3 regions of the Microbacterium sediminicola genome follow, and region 2 is predicted to be linked to each of the others. Evidence: predicted binding sites of a transcription regulator. Region 2 holds the regulator's gene; each other region holds the start of a gene.
What was found. Region 2 encodes HrcA, which represses chaperone genes, less so after heat shock. Its sites were predicted from a motif close to TTNGCACTCGNNNNNNNCGAGTGCNAA; they were not measured.
Positions count from the first base shown of each region.

Region 1: the regulator HrcA is predicted to act here: its motif matches at 2,591-2,617, upstream of groES (co-chaperone GroES).
Region 3: the regulator HrcA is predicted to act here: its motif matches at 1,797-1,823, upstream of groL (chaperonin GroEL).

Region 1 covers NZ_BAAAPL010000001.1:55,727-63,121, reverse strand. Annotated here, with positions in the region: gene ABD206_RS00245 (LacI family DNA-binding transcriptional regulator) at 8-946, shown strand; gene rarD (EamA family transporter RarD) at 1,066-2,058, opposite strand; gene groES (co-chaperone GroES) at 2,211-2,507, opposite strand; gene ABD206_RS00230 (THUMP-like domain-containing protein) at 2,663-4,003, shown strand; gene ABD206_RS00225 (hypothetical protein) at 4,130-4,453, opposite strand; gene tsaD (tRNA (adenosine(37)-N6)-threonylcarbamoyltransferase complex transferase subunit TsaD) at 4,653-5,747, opposite strand; gene rimI (ribosomal protein S18-alanine N-acetyltransferase) at 5,738-6,232, opposite strand; gene tsaB (tRNA (adenosine(37)-N6)-threonylcarbamoyltransferase complex dimerization subunit type 1 TsaB) at 6,229-6,918, opposite strand; gene tsaE (tRNA (adenosine(37)-N6)-threonylcarbamoyltransferase complex ATPase subunit type 1 TsaE) at 6,958-7,395, opposite strand, start outside.
Region 2 covers NZ_BAAAPL010000001.1:776,969-784,363, reverse strand. Annotated here, with positions in the region: gene ABD206_RS03615 (16S rRNA (uracil(1498)-N(3))-methyltransferase) at 1-298, opposite strand, end outside; gene dnaJ (molecular chaperone DnaJ) at 301-1,413, opposite strand; gene hrcA (heat-inducible transcriptional repressor HrcA) at 1,462-2,499, opposite strand; gene hemW (radical SAM family heme chaperone HemW) at 2,600-3,814, opposite strand; gene ABD206_RS03595 (DUF1990 domain-containing protein) at 3,814-4,458, opposite strand; gene lepA (translation elongation factor 4) at 4,469-6,316, opposite strand; gene ABD206_RS03585 (alpha/beta fold hydrolase) at 6,400-7,122, shown strand; gene rpsT (30S ribosomal protein S20) at 7,234-7,395, shown strand, end outside.
Region 3 covers NZ_BAAAPL010000001.1:1,606,211-1,613,605, forward strand. Annotated here, with positions in the region: gene groL (chaperonin GroEL) at 147-1,766, opposite strand; gene ABD206_RS07545 (cold-shock protein) at 1,923-2,126, opposite strand; gene ABD206_RS07550 (LytR C-terminal domain-containing protein) at 2,258-2,860, opposite strand; gene ABD206_RS07555 (DUF3263 domain-containing protein) at 2,860-3,171, opposite strand; gene ABD206_RS07560 (DUF2332 family protein) at 3,181-4,185, opposite strand; gene msrB (peptide-methionine (R)-S-oxide reductase MsrB) at 4,269-4,676, shown strand; gene ABD206_RS07570 (DMT family transporter) at 4,693-5,703, opposite strand; gene ABD206_RS07575 (hypothetical protein) at 5,676-7,395, opposite strand, start outside.

The DNA.
Region 1 (7,395 bases), 720 kb from region 2:
TCCGTGGATGCCGACGCCCACGCCCGCCCCGCGCGTGACGATCCGCGACGTCGCACAGGCCGCCGGCGTCTCGGCCGCGACCGTGAGCTTCGTCCTCAACGACACGCCCGGTCAAACCCTTCGACCCGAGACCCGCGTGCGGGTGCGGGCCGCGGCATCCGAGCTCGGATACCAGCCTCACCGGCTGGCGCGAGCGCTCCGCGAGGGGTCCTCCCGCCTCGTCCTGCTGAAGGTCGGCGCGCTTCCGGCGACCGGCCGCAGCCTGCCCTCTCTCATCGCCGGGATGGAGGCCGAGCTGCACCACCACGGGTACGCGCTGGTCGTCTCGTACGGTGATCCCGGTCGTGACACGGAGCTGCTCGAGGCGGTCGCACCCCACACGGTGCTCGACCTTCCGGCGATCTACGCCTCGCCCGAAGCGACCGCCGATGGCGGCTGGGCGGAAGGCTTCGCGGCCCACACCGCGAACCAGCTGGGCCACCTCATCGATCGTGGGCATCGCTCGATCGCGTTCGTCGTGCCGCACGATCCCGCCACGCGCGGGCTCGCTCGCCTGCGGGTGCGGTTCGCCCAGGATGTCGCAGCCCAGCGGCACGCGGCGCTGCGGGTCGTGGAGCTCAGCCCGAGCGCGAGCGTCGTCGAGATGCTGCGGGCACTGCGGCCCGCAGCGCAGTCCACACCGCCCACCGCGGTCGCCGCTTTCGACGACGACACCGCATTCGCCATCCTCTCGGCGATGGTCGACCTCGGCTGGCGCGCCCCCGATGACCTCGCGGTGATCGGATTCGACGAGGGCCCGCACGCAGCGCTCTGGCACCCGGCGCTCACCTCGGTGCGGATCGAGGCCGAGGAGTTCGGCCGCCGCGCGGCCCTGCGCGCGATCGGCCTCGATCCGGGCGACTGGATCGGCACACCGTCGACCGTCACCCCTCGCGCCACCACCTGAGGTGCCCCGCGCCCCCTAGCCGAACCCACCTCTTTGTTGCGAACCCACACGCTTCTGACGCCATCAACGGGTGGATTCGCCATAAGAGTGTGGATTCGGCGGTGCGGCAGTGCGGGGCCTCAGGTGAGCTCGGCGACGTCTGAGACGCCGGGGACGGCATCCTTGCCCGCACGGCGAGAGCGGCGCGCTGCCGCCAGCGAGTCGACGGTGAGCACAATCAGAGCGACCCACACCAGGCTGAAGCCGATCCACCGCTCCGCGGGCATCGGCTCGCCGAGGATCAGGATGCCGCTGAGGAACTGGAGGATCGGCGCGACGAACTGCAGCAATCCGACCACCGACAGCGGCACGCGACGCGTCCCGGCTGCGAAGAACAACAGTGGAATCGCGGTGACGGCACCCGCGAGGGTGAGGAGCACGGTGTGCCACGGGCTCACCTGGCCGTAGGTGAAACTCCCCGCGGCGCCCGTCACCACGAGGAGGACCAGAGCGACCGGCGTCAGCCACGCGGACTCGAGCGTCAGACCGCTCAAGGCATCCACCGACGGGCCGATGCGCTTCTTGATAAGGCCGTACGTCGCGAAGGATCCGGCCAGGGTGAGGGCGATCCACGGGAAGGCGCCGTACCCGACCACGATCACGACGACCGCGGCCGCGGCGATGCCGATCGCGACCCACTGCGCCACACGCAGCCGCTCATGGAGGACGACGACCGCGAGGATCACCGTCGCGATTGGATTGATGAAGTAGCCCAGGCTCGTCTCGATCACGTGACCCGAGAGGGCCGCGACGATGAAGACCTGCCAGTTGATGTAGATGAAGGCACCCGCCAGGCCCGTCAGCAACAGCAGCCGAGGCCGACGGATGATGGCGATCAGCGGCTTCCACCCACGGGTGACGGTCAGCAGCAGCACGCAGAAGACGAGCGAGAGGAAGATCCGCCAGCCGACGAGCTCGAACGGCCCCGTCGGCGCCAGCAGGACGAAGTACAGCGGCAGAAAGCCCCACAGCAGATACGCGACGAACGTGTAGACACCGCCGATGGCCCGCTCGCGGGCGGGGTCGGCGGGTGTGGATGCCGCGGGGGCGGCATCCGGGGAGTTCTGCGTCACCGACCCAGCCTAGGACCGCCCGGCGACCTGGCGACGCGCGGTTACCGCCACAGCGGCGGCACAATCCTGCCAATCCGAGACCCGTGGCCACCCGGCGGCACAAAAGAAGAGACCCGGATGCCGAAGCATCCGGGTCTCCGCAAGAAACCGACTCAGCGGACGACGACCGCCAGGACGTCGCGGGCCGAGAGCACGAGGTACTCGTCAGCGCCGAACTTGACCTCGGTGCCGCCGTACTTGCTGTAGATGACGCGGTCGCCGACGGCGACGTCGAGCGGAACACGGTTGCCGTTGTCGTCGATGCGGCCGGGGCCGACAGCGATGACCTCGCCCTCCTGGGGCTTTTCCTTGGCGGTGTCAGGGATGACGAGACCGCTGGAAGTGGTCTGCTCTGCCTCGACCTGCTTGATGACGATGCGGTCCTCGAGCGGCTTGATGGAAACCGACACGGGTCTACCTCTGCTTTCCTGTGATACCCAAGACTCGTTAGCACCCAACGTGTGAGAGTGCTAACGCCAGTGTAGAGAACGGGTTGGCACTCGTGCAACGTGAGTGCCAAAATCCATGCCCCGAGCGGATTGGGCCGGCACCGTAGGCTGGGGCGGTGGATGCCGCCGAGTTGCACGCGCTGCTCACCCCCGAGGGGTTGCGGCTGCTGGATGCCACCGACCCCGTCGCTTCGTCGGCGGATGTCGCGCGCACCGTGTCGACGCTGCGCGCCGCCGGCCACTCCCCCGACCTCGTCTCCGCTGTCGTCGGCCAGGCGCGCCTGCGAGTGAAGGCACGGGCGAAGTTCGGTGACTTCGCCGATCGCATGCTCTTCACCCGCGCGGGGCTGGAGCAGGCCACGCGCCTGTCCGTCGCCGCGCACCACGCCGGCCGGTTCCGCGCCGCCGGGATCGAGCGCGTCGCCGACCTCGGCTGCGGGATCGGTGGCGATGCTCTGGCGATGGCCGGGCTCGGCATCCGGGTGGATGCTGTCGAGGCCGACGAGGTCACGGCCGCGCTCGCCGCGTACAACCTCGCCCCCTTCGGCGCCGACGCGCGGGTGCACCACGCCACGGCACAGGAGTTCGTCACGGCGACACTCCCGAACGCCGCCCGGCGCATGCACAACGCAGGAGTCCATGCTCTGCCGACCGGCGACGACGCCGTCGAACCGCGTGAGTGCGCTCCCGATCGCGACGAGCCGGATGCCGACTCCTGCGTCGCGCACCGACCCGACGTCCCAACGGCGGTCTGGTTCGACCCGGCACGCCGCACAGCAGGGCACAGCGAAACCCGCCGCACCGCGCCCGAGGACTGGTCGCCGTCACTGGACTGGGTGTTCGACCTGATCTCGCGCGTCCCCGGTGGCGTGAAGCTCGGGCCGGGCCTTGACCGCGACCTCATCCCCGACGACATCGAGGCGCAGTGGGTGTCGGCGGACGGGTCGACGGTGGAGCTCGTGCTGTGGTCTGGGGTGCTGGCCCGGCCCGGCATCCGTCGTGCGGCGCTCGTGCTGCGCGGGTCCCGCGCGTGGGAGCTGACCGCACCGGCGGATGCCCCGGATGCCGCGGTGCGGCCCCTCGGCGCCTATATCCACGAGCCGGACGGCGCTGTCATCCGCGCCCGTCTGATCGGCGAGGTCGCCCGGTCGCTGCACGCCGGCATGCTGTCCGAGGGCATCGCCTACCTGACCTCCGATGACGCGCGCACCAGTCCCTTCGCGGCGAGCTTCCGGGTGCGTGAGACCCTCCCGGCCGACACCAAGAAGCTCGCCCGCGCCCTCCGCGAGCGCGGCATCGGGACGCTCGAAATCAAGAAGCGCGGGGTGGATGTCGACCCCGCAGCCCTGCGTCAGGCGCTGAAGCTCCGCGGCGACGACTCCGCGACGCTGATCCTCACACGCATCGACGGCGCCCGCACCGCGATCCTCGCCGACCGCCTCCCCCCGGCATCCTGAGGCGGACTGCCCCTCCCTCGCTGAACCCACACCTTCGTTGCGAATCCACACGCTCGTAGCGCCACAAACATATGGGTTCGCAACCATCGTGTGGGTTCGGGGCACGGCGGCCGCCAGCGAGAGGCGTCAACTCATCTGGATGACGGCGTAGGCGAGCCAGCCCAGGCTGTAGACGACCGATGCCGAGGCGAGCACGAGCGCCCAGATCGCGACGGCGCGGCTGTCGCGCGGATGCCGCAGCGCGAGGATCCCGGTGATGATGGCCACGACCCCGATGATGATGCCCCAACCGACGAACAGCGAGACAAGCAGCCCGACGATCGCGAACCCGAGGGCCCACCCGGCATAGCCGTGGTCGAGGGGCGGGGCCTCGATCGGGCCGGCATTCGGCTCCCAATCGGGTTCGTCGTGCTCGATGCTCGGTCCCGAGGTGACCGTGGGCAGATCCACCGGTGCAGTCGGCAGCCGCGAGAACCCGCGATCCGACGTCCCGAACCCGCTGACCATCACGCCTCCCCCGCGCCGTTGGATGCCGCCACGTTACCGCCCCGCGACTCCTCCGCCGAACCCACAAGCTCGTTGCGAACCCACACGTTCATGCCGACATTTAGATGTGGGTTCGCAAGGAAGGTATGGGTTCGCGGTACCGTCATGCATCCGATGGCGCGACCTGGATCTCGGTGATGGGAAGCGTCGAGTCGGCACCGAACTCCATCGTCGAGGGCGCCCGCCCCGACGCGATCAGCTCGGCGGCGAGCGCGGCGATCATCGCCCCGTTGTCGGTGCACAGCGACAGCGGGGGGATCCGCACGGTGACCCCCGCGTCCGCGGCACGCGCGAGCGCGACCTCACGCAAGCGCCGGTTGGCGATGACCCCACCGCCCAGCAGCAGGCGCGGCACGTCGTAGTCCTTGCACGCGGCGAGCGCCTTCGTCACCAGCACGTCGACGACGGCCTCGCGGAAGGATGCCGCCACGTCCGCGATCGGTACCTCCTCGCCGGCCGCCTCGCGCTGCTCGATCCAACGTGCGACCGCGGTCTTCAGCCCCGAGAACGAGAAGTCGTAGCGGTGCGCGGCCAGGTCGGAGGCACGGGAGAGCCCGCGCGGGAAGCGGATGGCATCCGGATCGCCCGGCACCCCGCCGTCACCGCCGGCTGCCGCGCGGTCGATCTCCGGCCCACCGGGATAGGGCAGCCCGAGGATGCGGGCGATCTTGTCGAAGGCCTCGCCGGCCGCGTCATCCATCGTCTCGCCCAGCAGTTCGACGTCGCCGGTGAGATCTCGCACGAGTAGCAGCGAGGTGTGTCCGCCCGAGACGAGCAGCGCGACGGTCGGGAATTCGAGCGGCTCGGCATCTGCATCCAGGATGTCGGCCGCGATGTGCCCGACGAGGTGATTGACCGCGTACAGGGGCTTGTCGAGCGAGACGGCGAGCGCCTTGGCGGCGCCGACACCGACCATGAGCGCGCCGGCGAGCCCCGGCCCCGAGGTCACGGCGACCGCGTCGAGATCAGCGAGGGACACGTCCGCTTCGGCGAGCGCCTGGCGCAGGGCCGGCTCGAGGGCCTCCAGGTGGGCGCGTGCGGCGACCTCGGGCACGACACCGCCGTAGCGGGCGTGCTCGTCCATGCTCGAGGCGATCGTGTTGGACAGGAGCGTCCGGCCACGGACGATGCCGATGCCGGTCTCGTCGCAGCTGGTCTCGATCCCCAGCACGAGCGGCTCTGCACCGTTCAGCAGCATGAGCCGCTGCCGATCGCGCAGGAACCGTTGGTGACCCAGCTGGTGAGGTCGAGCTGCATGATCACGGCGTCGACATCGTCCGGCTGGTAGTAGCGCGGGCGGCGTCCGGTCTCGACGAAACCCTCCGATCGGTACAGCGCCTGCGCCGCGAGGTTGTCGTCGCGCACCTCGAGGAACATCGTCTTCGCGCCGGCCGACAGCGCCTCGCCGAGCAGGGTCGTCAGCAGGGCGCGGCCGCGCCCCTTCCCGCGGAAGGCGACATCCAGCGCGATGGTCTGGATGTCTGCATCCACCCCGCCCTTCACGTGGCGCAGCCCGCCGTAGCCGATGATGCGCCCGGCCTCTTCGACCACGACGTAGAGCGAGTGCGGGGAGTCGAGCTCCCCCGCCATGACCGCGGGCGACCACGCGTCGGTAGGGAAGGATGCCCGCTCGATCGCCATGATCGCGTCGACGTCGTCGATCGTTGCCCGTCGCATGCTCATACGCCCACCTTCTTGGGTCCTGCCGACACAGTGACATCCGGCGACCGCAGGTACAGCGCGTCGGCGGGGCCGACCTCGCGTCCGGCGGCCAGCGCGCGCGCGGCGACGAGGGCCACCATCCCGGCGGGCACGGATGCCGCGTCGTGACGCACTGCGTCGAGCTCCGCCAACCGTGCATCGGCCTCGTCACGGCGGACCAGCGCGGGCTCGGTCACCCGGATCGGGAGGCCGTCGTCGTCAAGTCCCTCGTAGACGGTGTAGGCGACCTCGCGACGGCGCGCGTCGGTGACGACGGCGAAGCGGCCGGGGTCGGCATCCACGATGGCGGCCTGCAGCAGGGTGCCGAGGGCGACCGCGTCGTGACTCACGACCGGCACGAGCCGGATGCCGCGCCCCAGCGCGAACGCGCGTGCGGCCGCGATCCCCACGCGCAGCCCGGTGAACGGGCCCGGTCCCATCCCCGCGGCGACGGCGGTGAGGGGCGTGGCGGAGGTCGCGGGAGCGCCGGCGCCGGGCGCGCCGAGCGGGGCATCGGGCCGCGCGTGCGCCAGCACCTGCTGCAGCAGGTCGCCGATGACCTCGGCGTGCCCGAGCGGGTTCTCGCTGGATGCCTCGGCGACGACGACACCGTCCGGCTCGACGACCGCGACGGCCGTGCCGGTCGAGGTGTCGATGCCGAGAATCACCCCTCTAGGGTACGGCGCGCATCCGACGTCCGCCGCGGGCTACGACGGCTCGCGCCGGATGCGGACGATGCGTGGGGAGTCGGCATCCAACTCCTCCGTCGCCCGCGAGTACGTTCCGCAGGCCGTGTCGACACCGCGCCCGTGCCATTCGCGGTCGAGCTCGACGTCCCACCAGTGCTCGTGGATGCCATCCACCATCCCGCGTCCCCACTCGACGACGACGACGGAGTTCTCGACATCGATGTCGAGGTCGTCGAGCTCTGCGGCGGAACCCAGGCGGTAGGCATCCACGTGGACCAGCGGCGCTCCGCCGACGAGCGAGGGATGCGTGCGGGCGAGGACGAAGGTCGGGCTCTGGATGGGGCCGCGCACGCCGAGCCCCTCCCCGATCCCGCGCGTGAGGGTCGTCTTGCCGGCCCCGAGGGGACCTGTCAGCACGACGAGGTCGCCGGGCCGCAGCATCCGCCCCATGCGCAC
Region 2 (7,395 bases):
TCGACGCCTGCACGGCGAGCTCGTCGCGATCACCCTTGGCGAGGGCTTGCACCAGCTCGATCCGCACGCCCGGCGGGGGCACCTCCGAACGGACGATCACCTCGATCTCCACGCGTCGCGCATCCACCGCGACCACAGTTCCCTCGAGCCAGACGCCGCGTCCGTCGCCGACCGTGACAGCCTCACCCGCCCGTACCCTGCGCACCGCGGCAGCGTGATGTGCCTCCGACCCGGTGAGGACGATCTGCTCACCGGGGACGGCGGTGGCGGGCTCATCCAGCACGAAGTGCAGCGCCACGATCAGCCGTTCCGGAACCGATCGCGCAGCTTGGAGAACAGGCCCTGATGGAACTCGGCGAGCTGCGGGCGTGGCAACTTCGTCCGCGTGGCGAGTTCTTCGATGAGCGAGCGCGACTTCGCATCCAGCCGCGTGGGCGTGACCACGTGGACGCCCACGCGGAGGTCGCCACGCTGGTTGCCGCGCAACGGGGTGATGCCGCGTCCCTTGATCGTGAGCACGTCGCCGGACTGGACCCCGGGGCGGATCTCGAGATCGACGGGGCCGTCGAGGGAGTCGATACGGCTGGTCGTGCCGAGGATCGCGTCCGGCATCGACACCTCCAGGGTTGCGAGCAGATCCTCGCCGTCGCGGCTGAACACCGCGTGATCGGCCACCGAGACCTCGATGTAGAGATCGCCGTGCGGGCCGCCGCCGGGGCCGATCTCACCCGAGCCGGGCAACTGCAGACGAAGTCCGGTTTCCACACCGGCGGGGATGTCGATCGACACCGTGCGGCGCGCCCGTACGCGCCCCTGTCCCTGACACGTGGCGCAGGGATAGGGAATCGTCGTGCCGTACCCCTGGCAGGTACCGCAGGGCTGAGAGGTGACGACGTTGCCGAGCAGGCTGCGCACCGTCCGCTGCACGTGGCCGCTGCCGTGGCAGATGTCACAGCGCACCGGGGAGGTCCCCGGCTGCGTGCACGCCCCGTGACAGGTCTCACACTCGACAGCGGTGTCGACCTCGATATCGCGGTGGACACCGAACACGACGTCCTTCAGCTCGAGGTCGACACGCACGAGCGCATCCTGACCCTTCTCCTTGCGCGAGCGCGGCCGGCCGGCACGGGCTCCTCCCCCGCCGAAGAAGGTCTCGAAGATGTCGTTGAAGCCCCCGAAATTGGCGCCTGCTCCCCCGAAGGGACTGTCGCTGCCGCCCGCGTCGTAGCGCGCGCGCTGATCCGGATCGCTGAGCACGTCGTACGCGTGGGTCACGAGCTTGAAGCGCTCTGCTGCTTCTTCGCCAGGGTTCACGTCAGGGTGAAGCTGGCGGGCCAGCCGGCGGTACGCCTTCTTGATCTCATCGGGGGTCGCTTCGCGCGACACTCCCAGCACCTCGTAGTGGTCAGCCACGATCGCCTTTCTGCCCCATGCCGCGCACGGCATACAGCGGTCGTCGGTTCATCGATTGCTCTCGTCGTCCGAGAGCAGCCGCGTCAGATATCGTGCAACCGCGCGCACGGAGGCGAGATTGCTCGGATAGTCCATGCGTGTCGGACCCATGAGCCCGACGCGTGCCCGCGCTCCGGTCGCGTCGTAGTCGCTCGCGACCACGGAGGCCTCCGACAGCCCGAAGGCTTCGTTCTCTCGGCCGATGCTGGCGGCCAGGCCGTTGTCGTCGGCCACCATCTCGCCCATCAGGCGCAGGAGCGTCACCTGTTCCTCGATCGCTTCGAGCAACGGATAGATGCTCCCCCGGAAGTCGGCCTCGCGCCGGGCGAGATTCGCAGTGCCGGCCATGACGAGGCGATCCTGACGGAACTCGTCGAGTTCCTCCTCGACCACGCGAAGCACCGCGGCCACCGCGCGCTCGTGGCGTGTGGTCTCCGCTGGCGACGTCGCGCGCTCCTCGACGCGCGCCACGCCCTCGCGAACGGTCTTTCCCACCAGCAGTGTCGAGACCTCGGCGCGTAGGCGCGCGATCTCGGTCTCGTCCAGATCGTCGGGGAGCACCGCCAGTCGCTGCGACACGCGGCCGGTGTCAGTCACCACGATGACGATCACGCGAGGGCCATCGAGCGCCACAAGCTCTATGTGGCTGATGTTCGCTTTCGCGAAAGAGGGGTACTGGACGATCGCGACCTGGCCCGTCAGCTGGGTGAGCGCACGCACGGTACGCACCAGCACGTCATCCAGATCGTTCGAGCCCTCGAGGAACTGCGAGATCGCGGTGCGCTGTGCCGGCGAGAGCGGGCGGATCTCGGCGAGGTGATCGACGAACACGCGGTAGCCCTTGTCAGTCGGCACACGACCCGACGAGGTGTGCGGCGCGGCGATGAGCTCTTCGTCTTCGAGCAGGGCCATGTCATTGCGGATCGTCGCCGCCGACACACCGAAGGCGTGGCGCTCCACGATGGCCTTGCTGCCGACGGGTTCGCGGGTGTCGACATAGTCCTGCACGATGGCTCGCAGAACCTGCAGGCCGCGCTCGCTGACCATGTCTTCTCCCTTCGGCGCGCGAGGTGGGTCGTGCCGCGAACTGTTGGCACTCATCCACGGTGAGTGCCAATTCTATCGGATGCGACACCACGGACTCCCGTCAGGCGACGAGTGTCCGCACGATCGTGTCGGCGAGCAGTCGCCCGCGCAAAGTGGGCACCACACGACCGGCGATCGCGACCGGACCGTCGATGAGCCCGTCGGCGATGAGCCCCGCCAGGTCGCGGCGCTGCGTTGCGTCCAGCTCGGCGATGGGAAGCCCGTCGCTCGTTCGTGTGGCCAGCAGAACGCGCTCCAGCGTGCGGGCGGCGGCATCCGGGATCTCCTGTCCCGCTGCCGGCGACAGACCTCGCGCGAGCCGCTGTGCATAGGCCGCGGGGTGCCGCACATTCCAGAAGCGCACTCCGCCGATGTGGCTGTGCGCGCCCGGGCCGAAGCCCCACCAGTCGTGCCCCCGCCAGTACGCCTGGTTGTGCCGCGATCGCAGCATCTCACTCCTGGCCCAATTCGAGACCTCGTACCAGGCGAAGCCGGCCGCGGCGAGGGCCGCGTCCGCCCACTCATACATCGCGGCGTGCACGTCGTCATCGGGCGCGGGGTACTCGCCACGGCGGATCTGCCGCTCGAGCTTGGTGCCGGATTCGACGATGAGGGCGTAGGCAGAGAGGTGATCGGGCTCCAGCGCGATTGCGGCATCCACGGTGCGCTGCCACTGGTCAAGGGTCTCGCCGGGCGACCCGTAGATCAGATCGACGCTGACCTGCAGGCCGCCCCGTCGCGCCGCCGCGACGGCCGTCGTGACGTTCGCCGGGTCGTGCATGCGATCGAGCACAGCCAACACGTCCGGGACCGCGGACTGCATTCCGATCGAGAGACGCGTCACGCCCGCGTCGACGAGTCTTTCCACCACGGTGTCGTCGACCGTGTCCGGGTTCGCCTCGACGGTGACCTCCGCGTCGGCGGCGATTCCGAACTCGCCGCGCACGGCATCCAGCATGTGCGCCAGATCGCCCGGCGGCAGCAGCGTCGGCGTGCCTCCGCCGAAGAACACCGTCGATGCTTCTCGGCTCGGCCCGAGGTCGGCGAGCACACGCCCCGCCAGTGCCACCTCGCCCGCCAGCGTCTGGGCATAGTCGCCTTGGCGTGCGCCACGCAGCTCGGTGGCGGTGTACGTGTTGAAGTCGCAGTACCCGCAACGCACGCGGCAGAAGGGCACGTGGATGTAGGCCGAGAACGGTGTTCTCGAATCGATCCGCGCGCCCGGGAGTGATCCGTCGGCGGGCACCGGATCACCGACCGGCAGCGCCGCTCCCATCAGGATGCGAACAGCGGTGAGACCGCCTTGAGATAGCGCTCGAACAGCCGGGTGCGACGGCGGCGCACGAGGGTGGGAAGGATCCGATACAGCGCCGACACCGCGGTGTCGAAGGCCCGTACGGTGAACCAGACCTCGTCGTTCGGGCGCCACTCCAGCAGGAACAGCTCCTCGCCGCGCACCACCGAGCCCCCGACGGTGCCGAGAGCGACGGCGACTCGTCGCGGCTCCTCCACCGCGAGGATCACGCGAAGATCCGCGTCCGCGCGATATCCGTCCACACGACCGCTGACATGGATGCTCGTGCCGGCGCTGACGTAGGGAGTGCCCTCCGCATCGAAGCGCTGCTCCGCCTCGCGCCGTGCCGGACCCACGGGGGTACCGTCCGCGTCGTAGGACACACCGGTGTACCCGGGTCCCGCAGCCGGATGCACGTTCGAGATGCTCAGACCCGCGCCACGCAGCGGTGTCCACGTCAACAGCGACTCGGTCGCCGTCGCGAATCGCTCCTCCCCGCTGCCGAGGCGCCAGGACTGCTCGGCGGGAATGCTGCCCTCGGGCGGGAACTGCATCAGGTCGGGTGCCTGCGTGGCCCCGACCGCTGCGTAGTCGACGGTCTCGTCCCGGAATGTGCCGCGGCGCATGGTGGTCAGACTACTTCTCTTTGCCCTCGACGTCGCCAGAGAGTGCGGCGATGAAGGCCTCCTGCGGCACCTCGACTCTGCCGACCATCTTCATGCGCTTCTTGCCCTCTTTCTGCTTCTCGAGGAGCTTGCGCTTGCGGGTGATGTCGCCGCCGTAGCACTTGGCGAGCACATCCTTGCGGATCGCGCGGATCGTCTCTCGCGCGATGATGCGCGCACCGATCGCCGCCTGGATCGGCACTTCGAACTGCTGGCGCGGGATGAGCTTGCGCAACCGTTCAGCCATCATCGTGCCGTAGCTGTACGCCTTGTCACGGTGGACGATCGAGCTGAAGGCGTCCACCTTCTCGCCCTGCAGCAGGATGTCGACCTTCACGAGATCGGCGGTCTGCGATCCCGCGGGCTCGTAGTCCAAGCTCGCGTAGCCCTGCGTCCGGCTCTTCAGATGGTCGAAGAAGTCGAAGACGATCTCACCGAGGGGCATGGTGTAGCGCAGCTCGACGCGCTCCTCGCTGAGGTAGTCCATCCCCAGCAGGCTGCCGCGACGCGACTGGCACAACTCCATGACGGTGCCGACGTAGTCCTTGGGGAGCAACACGCCGACTTTCACGACCGGCTCCGAGACCTCCGAGACGCGCCCGTCCGGATACTCGCTCGGGTTCGTGACGGTCACGGTCTCTCCCGTGTCGGTGAGGACCTCGTACGTCACCGAGGGCGCGGTCGTGATCAGGTCGAGTCCGAACTCGCGAGAGAGGCGCTCGGTGATGATCTCGAGGTGCAACAGCCCCAGGAACCCGCAGCGGAAGCCGAACCCGAGCGCCACCGACGTTTCGGGCTCGTACTGCAGGGAGGCATCCGAAAGCTTGAGCTTGTCGAGGGCCTCGCGCAGCTCGGCGTAGTCGCTGCCGTCGATCGGGTAGATGCCCGAGAAGACCATCGGCTTCGGATCCGTGTACCCGGCCAGCGCCTCGCTTGCGGGCTTGCGCTGGTTGGTGACGGTATCGCCGACCTTCGACTGGCGCACATCCTTCACACCGGTGATGAGATATCCGACCTCTCCGACCCCGAGTCCCTTCGTCGGGATCGGCTCAGGACTGGACACTCCGATCTCCAGCAGCTCGTGCGTCGCCTTGGTCGACATCATCTGGATGCGTTCGCGCGGCTCGAGCTTGCCGTCCACCATGCGCACATAGGTCACGACACCGCGGTACGCGTCGTAGACCGAGTCGAAGATCATCGCGCGGGCGGGGGCGTCGGCGTCTCCCACGGGTGCGGGAATGTCCCGCACAATGCGATCCAGCAGCGCCTCGACGCCCATTCCCGTCTTGCCGCTGACGCGCAGCACGTCGTCGGGGTCACCGCCGATGAGGCTGGCAAGCTCCGCCGCGAACTTCTCTGGGTCGGCTGCGGGAAGATCGATCTTGTTCAGCACCGGGATGATCTGGAGGTCGTTCTCGAGTGCCAGGTACAGGTTCGCCAGGGTCTGTGCCTCAATACCCTGCGCGGCGTCGACGAGGAGGATCGCCCCCTCGCATGCGGCCAGCGACCGACTGACCTCGTAGGTGAAGTCCACGTGACCAGGGGTGTCGATCATGTTGAGGGCGAAGGTGCCGTCAGCCGTCGCCCACGGCATCCGCACCGCCTGGCTCTTGATCGTGATGCCGCGCTCGCGCTCGATGTCCATGCGGTCCAGGTACTGCGCGCGCATGTCACGTTCGGCGACGACGCCGGTGATCTGCAGCATGCGGTCGGCGAGGGTCGACTTGCCGTGGTCGATGTGAGCGATGATGCAGAAGTTGCGGATCTGCTCCGGAGGAGTGGCAGCCGCCGGCAGGGGCGTGAGGGCGCGGGGGGACATATCCGCACGATTCTACCGGGCGCGGAGGGCAATCCTGCGGCACCCACCAGCCCTCCCGCAGGAGCGGTCGATAGCCTGAGCTCATGTCCACCGCCGTCGTGCTCGTCCACGGCATCCGCACCTCGCGCACCATGTGGCGCGCCCAGCTCGAGTACCTGGACGGGCGGGGCAATCCCGCCGTCGCCGTGGACCTTCCCGGACACGGTGCCCGCATGGATGAGACCTTCTCCCTGCAGGGCGCGTTCGAGACGATCGACGGGGCCGTACGCGCGGCCGTCGCGGAGCACGGTCGCGTCCTGTTGGTCGGACACTCGATGGGTGGCCTGCTGAGCGTGGAGTACACCGGATCGGCCGATTGGCACCCGGTCGACGGTCTGGTCGGCGTCTCCTGCACCGCGATTCCACGCGGGGCTGCGCTGCGTGCGTATCGGACGCTCGCTCGCGGCTTGGACGCCTTCCCGGACCGCGGCGCCTGGCTGAGCGAACGGGTCCTGGACGCGACCCTCCCCGACGAGACGCGCGGGGATTTCGGTGCCGGCGGCTACGCATTGGATGCTCAGGACGCAGCCCTGCGCAGCCTTTCCGTGCTCGATCTGCTGGCGGCGCTCGAGCGCATCGAGGTTCCCCTGTGGTTCGTCAACGGCCAGTTCGATCAGCTCCGGGTGAACGAAAGACTCTTCACACGAATGGCCCCGGATGCCGAGCTCATCGTCTTCCCGCGCACGAGCCATCTGGTCACCGCCATGCGCCCGAACGAGTTCAACGCCGTCCTCAACCTCGCGCTCACGTCGCTCGAGCAGACCTGATAGACTCGGTTTTTGGCTTGCGTGTGGGTAGCCCCCTCACGACCGCCGTCCGGCGCCCCTCTCTCGCCGTCGGCAACTCATCCATCACTCCGAACGAAAGAACGTCGACACGTGGCGAACATCAAGTCGCAGATCAAGCGCAACAAGACCAACGAGAAGGCGCACGAGCGCAACAAGGCTGTCAAGTCCGAGCTGAAGACGCACGTGCGCCGCACGCGCGAGGCGATCGCCTCGGGCGACAAGGCCGCGGCCGAAGCCGCGCTGGCCACCGCC
Region 3 (7,395 bases), 830 kb from region 2:
GTCCTCCGCACACCTCTCACGCGAGGGGTCGCACACTGTCCCATCCCGGCCGAGCGTCACGGCGTGTCGTGACCCCTCGCGCAGAAGGCCGACAACGAGAGAGGCCCTCCCCCGAAGGGAAGGGCCTGTCTCGTTGTGAATCAGACTCAGAAGTCCATGCCGCCGGTGGGGTCGGCAGGAACCGCGGGGGTCTTCTCGGGCTTGTCCGCAACGACCGCCTCGGTCGTGAGGAACAGGCCGGCGATGGATGCCGCGTTCTGCAGAGCCGAACGGGTCACCTTGGCCGGGTCGATGATGCCCTGTACGAACAGGTCGGTGTACTCACCGGTCGCGGCGTTGAGGCCGTGACCCGTGGGCAGCTCCGAGACCTTGTTGGCCACGACGCCGGGCTCCAGCCCTGCGTTCAGCGCGATCTGCTTGAGCGGAGCCTCGATGGCCACCTTGACGATGTTCGCACCGGTCGCCTCATCACCGGCGAGCTCGAGGCCCGCCAGCGCCTTGGTACCGGCCTGGATGAGAGCGACGCCACCACCGGGGACGATTCCCTCTTCGACGGCAGCCTTCGCGTTGCGAACGGCGTCCTCGATGCGGTGCTTGCGCTCCTTGAGCTCGACCTCGGTCGCTGCACCCGCCTTGATGACGGCCACGCCGCCGGCGAGCTTGGCGAGGCGCTCCTGGAGCTTCTCGCGGTCGTAGTCGCTGTCGGTGTTGTCGATCTCGCGACGGATCTGGGTCACGCGGCCCTCGATGAGCGACGCGTCGCCGGCACCCTCGACGATGGTCGTCTCATCCTTGGTGATGATGACCTTGCGTGCGCGGCCGAGCAGGTCCAGGGTCGCGTTCTCGAGCTTGAGGCCCACCTCTTCGGTGATGACCTGTCCGCCGGTGAGGATCGCGATGTCCTGCAGCTGAGCCTTGCGGCGGTCACCGAAGCCGGGAGCCTTGACGGCGGCCGACTTGAAGATGCCACGGATCTTGTTGAGCACCAGAGTCGCGAGAGCCTCACCCTCCACGTCCTCGGCGATGATGAGGAGCTCCTTGCCCTCCTGGATCACCTTGTCGACGACGGGCAGAAGGTCCTTGATGTTCGAGATCTTCTGGTTCGCGATCAGGATGTAGGGGTCCTCGAAGACCGCTTCCTGACGCTCGGGGTCGGTCACGAAGTAGGGGTTCAGGTAGCCCTTGTCGAAGCGCATGCCCTCGGTGAGCTCGAGCTCGGTTCCGAAGGTGTTCGACTCCTCGACGGTGACGACACCTTCCTTGCCCACCTTGTCGATGGCCTCGGCGATCAGCGCGCCGATCTCGGGGTCAGCGGCAGAGATCGACGCGGTCGCGGCGATCTGCTCCTTGGACTCGACCTCCTTGGCGCTGGCAAGCAGCTCATCGGTCACGGCCTTGACGGCCTTCTCGATGCCCTTCTTGAGCGAGATGGGGTCGGCGCCGGCGGCGACGTTGCGGAGGCCCTCGCGCACAAGCGCCTGAGCGAGCACGGTCGCCGTGGTGGTTCCATCGCCGGCGACGTCATCGGTCTTCTTGGCGACTTCCTTGACGAGCTCTGCGCCGATCTTCTCGTACGGGTCGTCGAGCTCGATCTCTTTGGCGATCGACACACCGTCGTTCGTGATCGTGGGGGCGCCCCACTTCTTCTCGAGAACAACGTTGCGACCGCGGGGGCCGAGCGTCACCTTGACGGCGTCAGCCAGGATGTTCAGGCCACGCTCGAGGCCACGGCGGGCTTCCTCGTCGAAAGCGATCATCTTTGCCATGTGTTCGTCCCTCCCGGACGGGGCTAGGTCTTAGCACTCTGGGATACGGAGTGCTAAACCATTCTGGCACTCGACCATGGCGAGTGCAAGCGGGAGCAGATGCAGAAATCCCCCGCGGCCACAGCCACAGGGGATCTCCTTCTGGGGACGGAAACGTCAGGCGACGACGCGGACCGACTCGGCCTGCGGGCCCTTCTGTCCGCTGCCGACGGAGAACTCGACTTTCTGCCCCTCCTCGAGGACACGGAAGCCGGTCATGTCGATGTTCGAGTAGTGCACAAAGACGTCTTGACCGTCATCGACGGTGATGAAGCCGTAGCCCTTCTCGGCGTTGAACCATTTGACGGTACCTAGGGCCATGCGAAACTCCTGATGCTGGGCGGGTCTTGCGCCATCGTATTCAGGGCAAAAGCGCGAATTCGCGCGGAATGCGAAGTATTGACACCCGCGCATTCAAGTTGTTACGGGCCGGAAACACGGCTCGTACGCACCTACTGGTCCGTTGTCGCCGTGGGGGTCGGAGCACCGGCAGCCGTGCTGTCGAGGCCGATGACGATCGTCAGCTGGAGTGCCGCACTCTCATCCACCTCGGTCGCCTCGTCGTCGACGGGTTGATATGCATCGCTCTGCACGACCCTCGCACCGCCGATCACCTCGGAAAGCCCCAGCGCTGCCGGCAGATCCGTCGCGTTCGCGTAGTAAATCGTGGTCTCGGCGAAGTCGGTGCTGCCCGCTTCACCCGCCAGCACGTCGTCCGCGGCCCACCCCGCGGCGATCAGCTCGTCCTTCATCTGCGTGGCCAGTCCGGTCTCGGGCGTCGCATTGAGGATCAGCACCGCATACGAGGTGTCAAGGACCGGGTCGATCGTCGCCGTCGGGGTCGGGGTGGGCTGGGCCTCGGGGAACAGCACGATACGACCCGAGACGACGAACGTCCCGAAGATGCCGACGCCGATGAGGATGACGGTGGCAAGCGCCGCCCAGAAGAAGACGATCCCGCCCCGCATGTGCGGATTCTCGCCACGGTGCGCACCCACACGGCCCGGGCCGTTGGGGACGTCATCGAAGCGGTCGCGCGGGAACGAAGGGGGCATCACACGATCGTACCGACGCCGAACCTGCGTTCTTGCCCTGAGCCGGGCCCGTCGGTCGAGAATCCCCGCGTGCGTGCCGTGGCGCGCGACCGCTCCCGCAGACGCCGCAGCCGCGCGATCAGCAATGGGTCGTACTCCTGCGCCTCGAGCGAGTCGATCAAGCGCCCGAGCAGCTGGTAGTAGCGCGCGGGCGACATGCCGAGTGTTTCGCGGATCTGCTCCTCTTTGGCCCAGCCTCGCAGGCGGCATCCGGACTCGAAATCGAGCACAGCCCGCTCCCGGTCAGTCAGGGAACGCTCGTGCAAGGTCACGCCCCGAGGCTACCGACGAGGACTGACATCCCTCGGAAGCCACTCCACCCAGGCTCCCAATGGGTCCGCGCAGCCAAGGGCGCGATCATCCATCCCCAGCACGAAGCCGCCAGCTGTCGTCGGCGTGGCTCCCCACCGATCGTGGAGCGCGGGCGGGTCCAGCGACACCCATCGCGTACGCGGACGACTGATCCGGGCAGCGTCGATCTCACCGAACAACGCCGCCCGACCCGCTCGGGGAATATGGGGAAGAACCCCAGGCGTCGTGATGATCAGCGTCGCATCCTTCGGCGCCGTGTCGGCAAGGGAAGTCAGCACGCGGGGGGCGGTCGCATCGCCGCGCACGAGCCTCGGCGGCTCGGCACGCACGAGATCGATCGCCGCCTCGATGCGCGCCAGTCGACCTGTTTCGCCCGGCCAGACCAGCGCGGCGAGGAACGCGCGATCGCGAGCGGATGCGACATCGACCGGTGCCAGGTCGATGCCCGCGCGCCAAACGATCTCGGGCGTACGCAGCGACGCATCCTGCCCCGACCACCGACTGTTCAGGGTCACGGTGGACGGACCGGTGGGGGGATCCAGGTCCGTCGCCCCGCGATAGCGATACGAGTAGCGGTCGGGATACAGGCACAGTCCCGCGCTCGCACCGATCTCCAGCAAGGCAATCGGTCCGTCGACGAGACTCAGCGCGGGAAGCAGCGCCGCACACCGCAGAGGCTCGTTCGTCTGCAGCCCGCGACGGGTGCACTCCTCGGCCACCTCCGGCAGGTGACCGGGCAGCCACCGGGCCCAAGCCGCGTAGTCCCCCTCGGGAGCGCCGAGCATGCGGGTGACGGCGAACACGAGCGGAGGCTGTCGACGGTGGGCAGGAATCTGCGCGAGGAGGTTCTGCACGTCCTTGTCGGTGGCCACGCCCGCGGCCCATTCCCCATAGCGGGCGGAACGGCCCGGCGCCTCGTCATGGGCGAACCGCGCGTACCGTTCGGCGACGGCGAATGCCTCCTCGTACGACATCCCTCTATTGTCGTGGTCGGGATATGCGAGACGCGGAACAGCCGGGGCGCGGTTCGCGTTGCATTCCCATACAAGGAGGAACAATGTCCTACCCCACCCAGAAGTCCGACCAGCAGTGGCGTGCCGAACTCAGCGCCGACCAGTACGCGGTGCTGCGCGAAGCCGCCACCGAACGCCCGTGGACGGGAGAGCTCCTCGACGAGAGCCGAGCCGGCCTCTACACGTGCGCTGCGTGCGGCAATGAACTCTTCGTCAGCGGTACGAAGTTCGACTCGCACTGCGGGTGGCCGAGCTTCTACGAGTCGGTGCGCCCCGAGGCCGTGGAGCTGATCGAAGACCGCACCCACGGGATGCTGCGCACCGAGGTCCGCTGCGCGAACTGCGGATCCCACCTCGGCCACGTCTTCCCCGACGGTTTCGGCACCCCGACCGGGGACCGCTACTGCATGAACTCCATCGCGCTGGAGTTCACTCCGGAAACCGACGCCTGAGACTGCGAGCCGCGCCTCACGCGGTACGGGGTCGCCGCGGAACGACGACGACGAGCACCGAGACCAGGGCGAGGCCGGCGATCACGAGTTCACGCACGAACCCGGGGCTGGCGGGCGTGGGCCACAGGGCATCGAGGATCAGCGCGGCGATCAGCTGCCCCACCACGGATCCCAGCACCAGCAGGAGCACCCCGGTGCGCCGGACGAGCGCCGCCGACAACATGATGTAGACGACGCCGAGCGCGCCACCGAGATAGGGCCAGGGGTCGTCGGGCCAGACCACAGGGAAACCGAAGAGCGCCACGTGCACGATCGCGATCGGGACGAGCACCGCAGTGCCGCCGAGGAAGTTGATCACCGTGGCGATCATCGCCGAGTCGGTCTGCTGACGTAGTCGCCCGTTCGTGGCCTGCTGCCACGACACCCCGGCTCCCGAGGCGAACGGCAAGAGCAGCATCCACCAGGGCACCTCCGCCAGGTGGGAGCCGGTGACGGAGACCGCAACAGCGACGAGCGCGATGGCGCCGCCGAGCACGCGCCGCATCGTGACCGGCACCACCCCGGAGGGCGAGTAGCCGATGCGGTCGATGACGATCCCGAACACGATCTGGCCCGCCACGAACCCGACGGTGAACAGCGCGACCCCGATGATGCCCGCGGTGATCGACTGGCTCGACACCGTGAAGGCGCCGGCAAGGCCGCCGAGCAGCATCCACCATGGGATGCGGCGCACCCGGATGCCGTCGACGAGAACACGAGCCCCCTGGCGGCCCGCGCGCGTGATCAGCGCGATGAACGCGACGATGATCAGTCCCGAGCCGAAGGACACGGCCGCCGCCACGGTGCTGTCCTCGATCCGATGGCCGAGCTGACCGTTGACCCGCACCTGCATCGCCGTCAGCGCGCCGACCGCGATCGTCCCGCTGAGCGCGAGGATCGTCGTCGCGGTGCCGGATCTCACCGGTTCATTCTGCCCGAGCGCGACGCCGCGGGCGGCGATCAGGCCCGCGGCCGCGGTCTGCGCCACCTCTCGAACGCGAGCAGTGAGGTTGCGCCCAGGGTGAGCGCCGCGGCACCGATCAGCGTCGGCACGGGCGCAGTCCCGCCCGTCGGTGGCAGGGTGTGCGCGGCAAGCGTCAGCGTCTCGGCATCCTCACCGCACAGCCCCTGGGCGAGAATCCGCCCCTCCTCATCGTGGATCGTGGCGACGTACGCGAGCGTGGATGCCTCACCCCAGGTCTCGGGGACGAACGGCTGCGACGTCGCGACGAACGGGTCGGCCGCGCTGTGCAGCCCCGCGGCGACGTCGAAGGTCTGCGAGAAGACCTCCGTGCCCTCGAGGCAGACCAGCTCTTCTGCGGAAGCGACGCGGAAGGCGTCGATGCGGGCGACGGCGTCGTCGGGAACCCATCCTGTGACGGTGATCGTGTCGGTCACTTCGGCGCCTGCGGGCACGGGGCGCTCAGCGTCCGCGGCCGCCGCCGTCGTGGCGAGGTCCAGCACGAGAGAGGTCTCCTCCGCCCGTCCGCACGCTCCCCGCGCGATGGTCTGCGATGGTGCGGCGGTCACGGCGGTATTCGTTCCCAGCAGCTCCACCCACACGATCGGCGCGTACGCGTCGGCCGGAATGCTCGGAGAGGTATATGCGCCCGGCTCCGTGATTACCTGAGGCGTCCCGGCGCTGTCGAACACGCGATTCGCGTCGGTGCACACCCAGCTCAGGTCACCCTCGGGGACACCTGCCGGGTAGGCGATGCGTCCATCTGCATCAAGCGGCACCCGGTAGGCCGCGAACGAAAGCTCGGCCCCGATCACCGGCAGTGGGCCGGCCACGGTCGCGACATCGCTCAGTGTTCCGCCGAGCGGTGCCGCCGGCTGCGCGAGCGTGGTCACGGCCGGCTGCAGGATGCTCTGGATCTCAGTGGCGCGTCCGTAGTCATCGCGCCACGGCTCCACCCACTCCCGATACTGCGCGGGCTGATCTTCGGCGTGAACACCCAGGACCCATACGACGCTGCCGGTGCCGCTGGCGGGAGCGAGGATGCCGCTGGCCTCGGCGGTGGGGGTTGAGATGGTGCCCGCGCCCTCAGCCGTGACGTGCACCGTGCCGATCAGTCGCGCATCCGCCGGGATCGTCGCGACGGGAGAGATCTCGTCCCGCGCTCGGGGATCGTGGTACGCATCCCAGCGGAAGACCACCGGGATGTTGCGCCCCGCATCCTGCAGCCAGAGTCCGTCGACACTGACCTCGGCGGTGTCGACGGCGAGCTCGCTCAACCGCACACTCGACGTCGCGACCTGGGTACTCGCACGGATTCGTGCCGGAACGATACTCGACTCCGCGACCTGCCCGAAAGGCGCAGCGAACGCATATCCGGAGGGCAGGAACGGTGCCACCGCGGCGGGCTGGGCGTTCCGCTCGATCGTCCACACCCAGGTGTAGAACCCGGATGTCGAGACCGCGGGGCTGGCGGTCGCGTCGTAGGTGACCGTGGGGCCGCCGTCCCCGGTCGTCACCGTTGCGGTCGCTGCGATCGGGGACCCGGCGGGAGGTGTGGCCGATTGCTCCGGCTGCTGGGCGAACGGACCATAGACGACGCCCGAAGCGGTGATCGGCAGGTAGTCGCCATCCGACATCCGATACCAGGGATTGTCCAGCCCCGCGGAGTCGGCCGTCGTGCCGAAGGTCAAGACATCGACGAGGCTGTCGCCGCGCTCG